One region of the Variovorax sp. CCNWLW235 genome, then DNA from elsewhere that is predicted to be linked to it. Evidence: riboswitches for the same ligand, from Rfam matches in the RefSeq annotation. Region 1 holds a riboswitch; the other holds the start of a gene.

Region 1 (3,204 bases):
TGCGGTAGATCCCGCTGTCATTGCACAGGTAGAGCGTGGTACCGCCGTTGGCGACCTGGATCTGCGTGATCGACGAATCGCGGGTGGTGGCAGTCAGATTGATGCCGAACCGGTTGTAGACGCCGTCCAGGCCGGCCTGTGCCTTCACCAGCGCGCGCGACGCCACGAACGGCCTGACGCCGTAGCTCGCCGGCGTGACTTGTGCGAGCGCGAACGGGAAGGAGCCGACCACGGTGTCGGTGGCCAGGCGAAAGCGCGCCGTGTTGACCGGGCTGTTGATGCGGGGGCTGTTGAAGACGAAGGTGCCGGCTTCGGCCGCGTCCTCGGCGAAGCTGCCCGATGCAACGGTGCCGGCCTCGTCGGTCATCTCATAACGCTTGCTGTCGAGGTTGAGCGCCAGCGTCTGGCGCGAACCGTTGGCGGCGTACACCTTGTAGCGGCCGTTGCGCGCATCCGGTGCGGCGCCTGTGTCGATCAGGTTGAGCTGGATATAGCCTTGTGTATTGGGATTGCGCGAGCCGACGATCACCGAGAGCAGGCCGTTCTGCATAGCGAAGTACTTGCTCGTGCCGCTGCTGTTGACGCCCCGGATGCCTTCGGGCTGCAGCGGGAATGTGCCGCCTACCGGCATCGTCAAGCTGCCATAGGTGCCGTCCGTGCTGGTGGCCGTGCGAACCGAGCTCGCGGTGTCGATCAGGTTGCTGCCCCAGCTGCCCGTGGTGGATGCACCGAGGCCCCGGGTGGAGGGCCAGTTCGCCGACTCGGGCAGGCCGACGCGCAAGAACTGAACAGCCGGAGTGGCGTTGACGCCAGCGGCCAGGTAGACGTTCTGCCCGCCGATGCGCGCCATGCGGAAGCTCGCGACATCGCTGCCATTGGACACGTTCGTTGCAACCCACGTGCTGTCTGCACCGGCCGTAACCGTGTAGGTGCGTTTGGACGTCGCGGGGCAAAGGTCTATTTTGTAGATGATGCTGTCGTTGCAGATTTCGAGCACCGTGCCGCTGCCCGACAGACGCGCGGCAAGCATCGAAGAGTCCTGCACCCCACCGGGGCTGCGCGTGATGCTGAAGCGGTTGTAGGTGCCGTCCAGTTGCGCCGCGGTGCTCACGAAATCGCGGGCCGCGACGAAGGGCTGCGCCGCATACGAGGCCGGATTCGAATACGCCACCTGAAAGGGGAATGCACCGACGACGGTGTCGATCGTCACCCGGAAGCGCGACGTGTTGGCCGGAGTGGTGATGCGGCTGCTCGCGAACACGTAGGTACCGGGTTCGGTGAAATCTTCGGAGAAGCTGCCGGACTCCGCCTGTCCAAGGTGGTCCGTCATGGTGTAGCTGGCGGCGTCGAAGTCGAGGGCCAATTGCTGCTGCGTACCGTTGGCGGCGTAGACGCGATAGATGCCGTTGCGCACGTCCGCATCGGCCGCCGCCTTGGTTGCCGCAGTGTCGGACTTTGCACTGCCTGCCGTAGCCGACAGTCCGCTCCCGCCTGAGCCCGAACCGCCTCCTCCTCCGCAAGCTGCCAGCAACAAGGCCAGCCCCCAGCCTGCAAGATGTCCTGTCATCCTCATGTTTTGTCCTTTTGTTTTCAGTTGGCTTCGGCAGCAAACCGAGTGGCTCCTGAACCGAACCCGCGAGAATCGTAACGGGATGTTTTGTCAATTGCGAGGATGACAAACGCCAGCCAAAACCCGCGGTTTGGCGCCGTCTTTCGCCCCGTCTACAATCCCCCGTTCCGAGGAGCGTTGCAGCGCCATCAGGCGTGAGGCTCGGACTACATCGCAACCACGCTCACCCGCTGTTCTCGCGGTGAGTCTTTTCCCCGAACGCAGTGGCACCTTTCAAACTAGCTTTGTTGGAGTTCTCATGAGCGCTGTTCTCAAGCCCACCCCCGTTTCCACCGCCGACCAGGCGATTGCCGACCTGTCGCTGGCCGCCTGGGGCCGCAAGGAAATCCGCATCGCGGAAACCGAAATGCCCGGCCTGATGGCCATCCGCGAGGAATTCTCGAAGGCGCAGCCGCTCAAGGGCGCGCGCATCACGGGCTCGCTGCACATGACGATCCAGACCGCCGTGCTGATCGAGACGCTGCAAGCGCTCGGCGCCACCGTGCGCTGGGCTTCGTGCAACATCTTCTCGACGCAGGACCACGCCGCTGCCGCCATTGCCGCCGCCGGCACGCCGGTGTTCGCGATCAAGGGCGAGTCGCTGACGGACTACTGGGACTACACCCACGCCATCTTCGACTTCGGCCCCAAGGGCTCGAAGGGCGAAGGCCCGAACATGATCCTGGACGACGGCGGCGACGCCACGTTGCTGATGCACCTGGGCCAGCGCGCCGAAAAAGACCTGGGCGTGCTCGCCAACCCGACCAGCGAGGAAGAACGCATCCTCTACGCGGCCATCAAGGCCAAGCTGGCTGTCGATTCGACCTGGTACACCCGCAAGTCGGCCGAGATCATCGGCGTGACCGAAGAGACGACGACCGGCGTGCACCGCCTGAACGAGATGAGCGCCAAGGGCACGCTGCTGTTCCGCGCCATCAACGTGAACGACTCGGTCACCAAGAGCAAGTTCGACAACCTGTACGGCTGCCGCGAATCGCTGGTGGATGGCATCAAGCGCGCCACCGACGTGATGATTGCCGGCAAGGTTGCCTGCGTGGCCGGCTACGGCGATGTGGGCAAGGGCTCGGCCCAGGCCCTGCGCGCACTGAGCGCCCAGGTGTGGGTGACCGAGATCGACCCCATCAACGCACTGCAGGCCGCAATGGAAGGCTACAAGGTCGTTACGATGGAATATGCCGCCGACAAGGCCGACATCTTCGTGACCACCACGGGCAACAAGGACGTGATCCGCCACGAACACATGGCTGCCATGAAGGACCAGGCCATCGTCTGCAACATCGGCCACTTCGACAACGAGATCGACGTGGCGTCGATCGAGAAGTACGAGTGGGAAGAGATCAAGCCGCAGGTCGACCACATCACCTTCCCGGACGGCAAGAAGATCATCCTGCTGGCCAAGGGCCGCCTCGTGAACCTGGGCTGCGGCACGGGCCACCCGAGCTTCGTGATGTCGTCGTCGTTCGCGAACCAGACCATCGCCCAGATCGAGCTCTTCACCAAGCCCGACGCGTACCAGGCCGGCAAGGTCTACGTGCTGCCCAAGCACCTGGACGAAAAGGTCGCGCGCCTGCACC
Region 2 (3,204 bases), on a different contig from region 1:
TGCATCTCGCCGGCCACGTACTGCATTTCTTCCAGGCTCGGCGTGATGAGGCCCGAGAGGCCGACGATGTCCGCGCCCTCGACCTTCGCCTTGGCCAGAATTTCGTGGCACGGGACCATCACGCCCATGTTCACCACCTCGAAGTTGTTGCACTGGAGCACGACGGTGACGATGTTCTTGCCGATGTCGTGCACGTCGCCCTTCACGGTGGCGATGATGATCTTGCCCTTGGTACGCACGTCGCGGCCCGCGGCCTCGTCCTGGCGCTTTTCTTCCTCGATGTAGGGAATGAGGTGGGCCACGGCCGACTTCATCACGCGCGCCGACTTCACCACCTGCGGCAGGAACATCTTGCCCTGGCCGAACAGGTCGCCCACGATGTTCATGCCGTCCATGAGCGGCCCTTCGATCACGTGCAGCGGGCGCCCGCCCTTGGCAAGGATCTGCTGGTAGGCCTCTTCGGTGTCTTCGACGATGAAGTCGGTGATGCCGTGCACCATGGCGTGCGACAGGCGCTGGTTCACGTGCACCGGGTTCTCCGGCGTGCCGCGCCACTCGAGCTTCTTGCTGTCGTCCTTGGCGCCGCTCTTGGCGGTCTCGGCCACTTCGACCAGTCGCTCTCCCGCATCGGGACGGCGGTTCAGCACCACGTCTTCCACGCGCTCGCGCAGGGTCGGCTCCAGGTCGTCGTACACGCCCACCATGCCGGCGTTGACGATGCCCATGTCCATGCCCGCCTTGATGGCGTGGTACAGGAACACCGTGTGAATCGCTTCGCGCACCGGGTCGTTCCCGCGGAAGCTGAAGCTCACGTTGCTCACGCCGCCCGACACCTTGGCACCCGGCAGGTTGGCCTTGATCCAGCGCACCGCGTTGATGAAGTCGACCGCGTAGTTGTCGTGCTCCTCGATGCCGGTGGCAATCGCGAAAATGTTGGGGTCGAAGATGATGTCCTCGGGCGGAAAGCCCACCTCGTCCACCAGGATGCGGTAGGCCCGTTCGCAGATCTCGATCTTGCGCTCGTAGGTGTCGGCCTGGCCCTTCTCGTCGAAGGCCATCACCACCGCGGCGGCGCCGTAGCGCTTCACCAGCTTGGCCTCTTGCTTGAACTTGTCGACCCCCTCCTTCATGGAGATGGAGTTGACGATGCCCTTGCCCTGGATGCAGCGCAGGCCGGCCTCGATCACTTCCCACTTGGAGCTGTCGACCATCACCGGCACGCGCGCAATGTCGGGCTCGCTCGCAATCAGGTTCAAGAAGCGGACCATCGCGGCCTTGCTGTCGAGCATGGCCTCGTCCATGTTGATGTCGATCACCTGGGCGCCGTTCTCGACCTGCTGGCGTGCAACGGCCAGGGCGTCTTCGAACTGGCCGTTCAGGATCATCCGCGCGAAAGCCTTGGAGCCGGTGACGTTGGTGCGCTCGCCGATGTTGACGAACAGCGACCCGGAATCGATGGCCACCGGTTCGAGGCCGGACAGCTTCATCGGGGGAACGGAGGGCGCGGGAACATCGCTCATGGGGGGCTCACCTGTGCAGGAAAAAACGTCAGGTGAGCGTCGTTTGCGGCTTGCGCCCCGGCCAACGGGGCGCCTTCCAAGCCTGACGGCGGGCCGGTTGACTGGGGCCGCCGCTGCAACGCTCCTTGGAAGGGAGCGCAATTTTACCGGCTGCGGCAAGGGCCGCGGCCGTGGGGGATGTTCAGGCCCCCTGCCCGGCCGTGGCGGCGGTGCCGATGGGCGCAGCCGAGGCCGGCAAGCCGAACACCCGGTCAAAGGCCCAATTGAAGACGAAGGTGTAGACCAGGAAGAACACCACCAGCCCCAAGTCCATGACCAGCGCCTGCCAGAGCGACACGCCCAGGCCCCAGGCAAAGAGCGGCACCAGGAAAGCAATCAGCCCGCCCTCGAAGCCGATGGCATGCGCAATGCGCCGGCGCACGCTGCGCCCGCGCACCGCCTGGCGCGACTCCCAGCGCTCGAACAGGGCGTTGAAAACCAGGTTCCAGATCACCGCGATGACCGAGGCCGCCACCGCCAGCACGCCGGAATGGCCCAACCCGGCATCCGTCATCAACGCCAGGCCGGCACTGGCGGCCACGATGGCGATTCCCTCGTAGAGAGTGATGTAGACAACACGGCGCTGAAACCCCTGCATGAACGTTTCCTCTGGCAAATGAAGGTGATGGCTGGACTTTATTTGCCTCGTGCTGATATAAAAAGTTAAGTTATTTCAATTTAATTGATAGATCGGAGCGGCTGAATGGCCTTTTCCAGCGACACCGTGGAAGTCTTCCTGTCCGTCATCGACCACGGCTCTTTTTCGGCGGCGGCGCGCGCGCTGCACAAGGTGCCCTCGGCCGTGAGCATGGCCATTGCCAACCTGGAGGCCGAGCTCGCGCTGCCGCTCTTCGACCGCAGCGGCCGCGAGCCGCAGCCGACCGCGGCGGCCCGCTCGCTGGAGCCGCAAGCGCGGCTCTTGGCGGCCCAGTTGAAGCAGCTGCAGGTGCAGGCCCTGGCGCTCACGCAGGGGCTCGAAAACCGCCTCACGCTGGCCATTGCGCCGGAGTTGCTGGCCGCGCCATGGAGTGCGCCGCTGGCTGCGCTGGCCGAGGAATATCCGCTGCTGCAGGTCGAGGTGCTGGCTGCTCCGCAGGCCGACGCGCTGGCGCTGCTGCACAGCGGGCGCGCCCAGCTGGCGCTGGTGTTCGAGCGCCCCAGCCTCGACGGCCGGGAGGGTTTCCAGGAAGTGGGCAGCGACACCATGGTGGCCGTGATGGCGCCGCACCATCCCGTGCTGCTTGCGGCGGCCGGTGAGCGCCTGCGCGAAGAACACCTCACCAACACCCGGCAGATCGTGGTGGCCGGGCGCGACCTGGCGACCAGCGACCCACGCTTCGTGTTCGCGCGCCATGTCTGGCGCACCGACAACGCGCTGGCCGCTCTCAGCCTGATCACCGCGGGGCTGGGCTGGGGCTGGCTGCCGCGCAACTTTGCCAAGCCCCACGTGGCCGCCGGTGCGCTGGTCGAGATTCCTTTTGAAAACCTGAGCAACGGGCTCGACCTGTGGGTCGACGTGGTGTGGTCGCGCGAGCGGCCGCTGGGGCTGGGCGCGCAGCGCTTCGTGGCGCTGATTGCGCGCGACCGGCAGGCCGCGGCGGGGATTCCGTCCGCGGGCTAGCTAGCTAGTCGCGGTGACCGTGTC

What was found. Region 1 has a riboswitch for S-adenosylhomocysteine ahead of ahcY (adenosylhomocysteinase). Riboswitches for the same ligand answer to the same signal wherever they lie in the genome.
Region 2: it holds a riboswitch for S-adenosylhomocysteine, as region 1 does, so the genes downstream of both, metH (methionine synthase) here and ahcY (adenosylhomocysteinase) in region 1, are expected to answer to the same signal.

Annotation. Positions count from the first base shown of each region.
Region 1 covers NZ_JBBCBW010000011.1:62,370-65,573, forward strand. The annotation lists gene V9L21_RS14400 (hypothetical protein) at 1-1,573, opposite strand, end outside; S-adenosyl-L-homocysteine riboswitch at 1,734-1,802, shown strand; gene ahcY (adenosylhomocysteinase) at 1,869-3,204, shown strand, end outside.
Region 2 covers NZ_JBBCBW010000010.1:12,573-15,776, reverse strand. The annotation lists gene metH (methionine synthase) at 1-1,487, opposite strand, end outside; S-adenosyl-L-homocysteine riboswitch at 1,548-1,653, opposite strand; gene V9L21_RS13450 (PACE efflux transporter) at 1,702-2,157, opposite strand; gene V9L21_RS13445 (LysR family transcriptional regulator) at 2,263-3,180, shown strand; gene V9L21_RS13440 (SH3 domain-containing protein) at 3,185-3,204, opposite strand, start outside.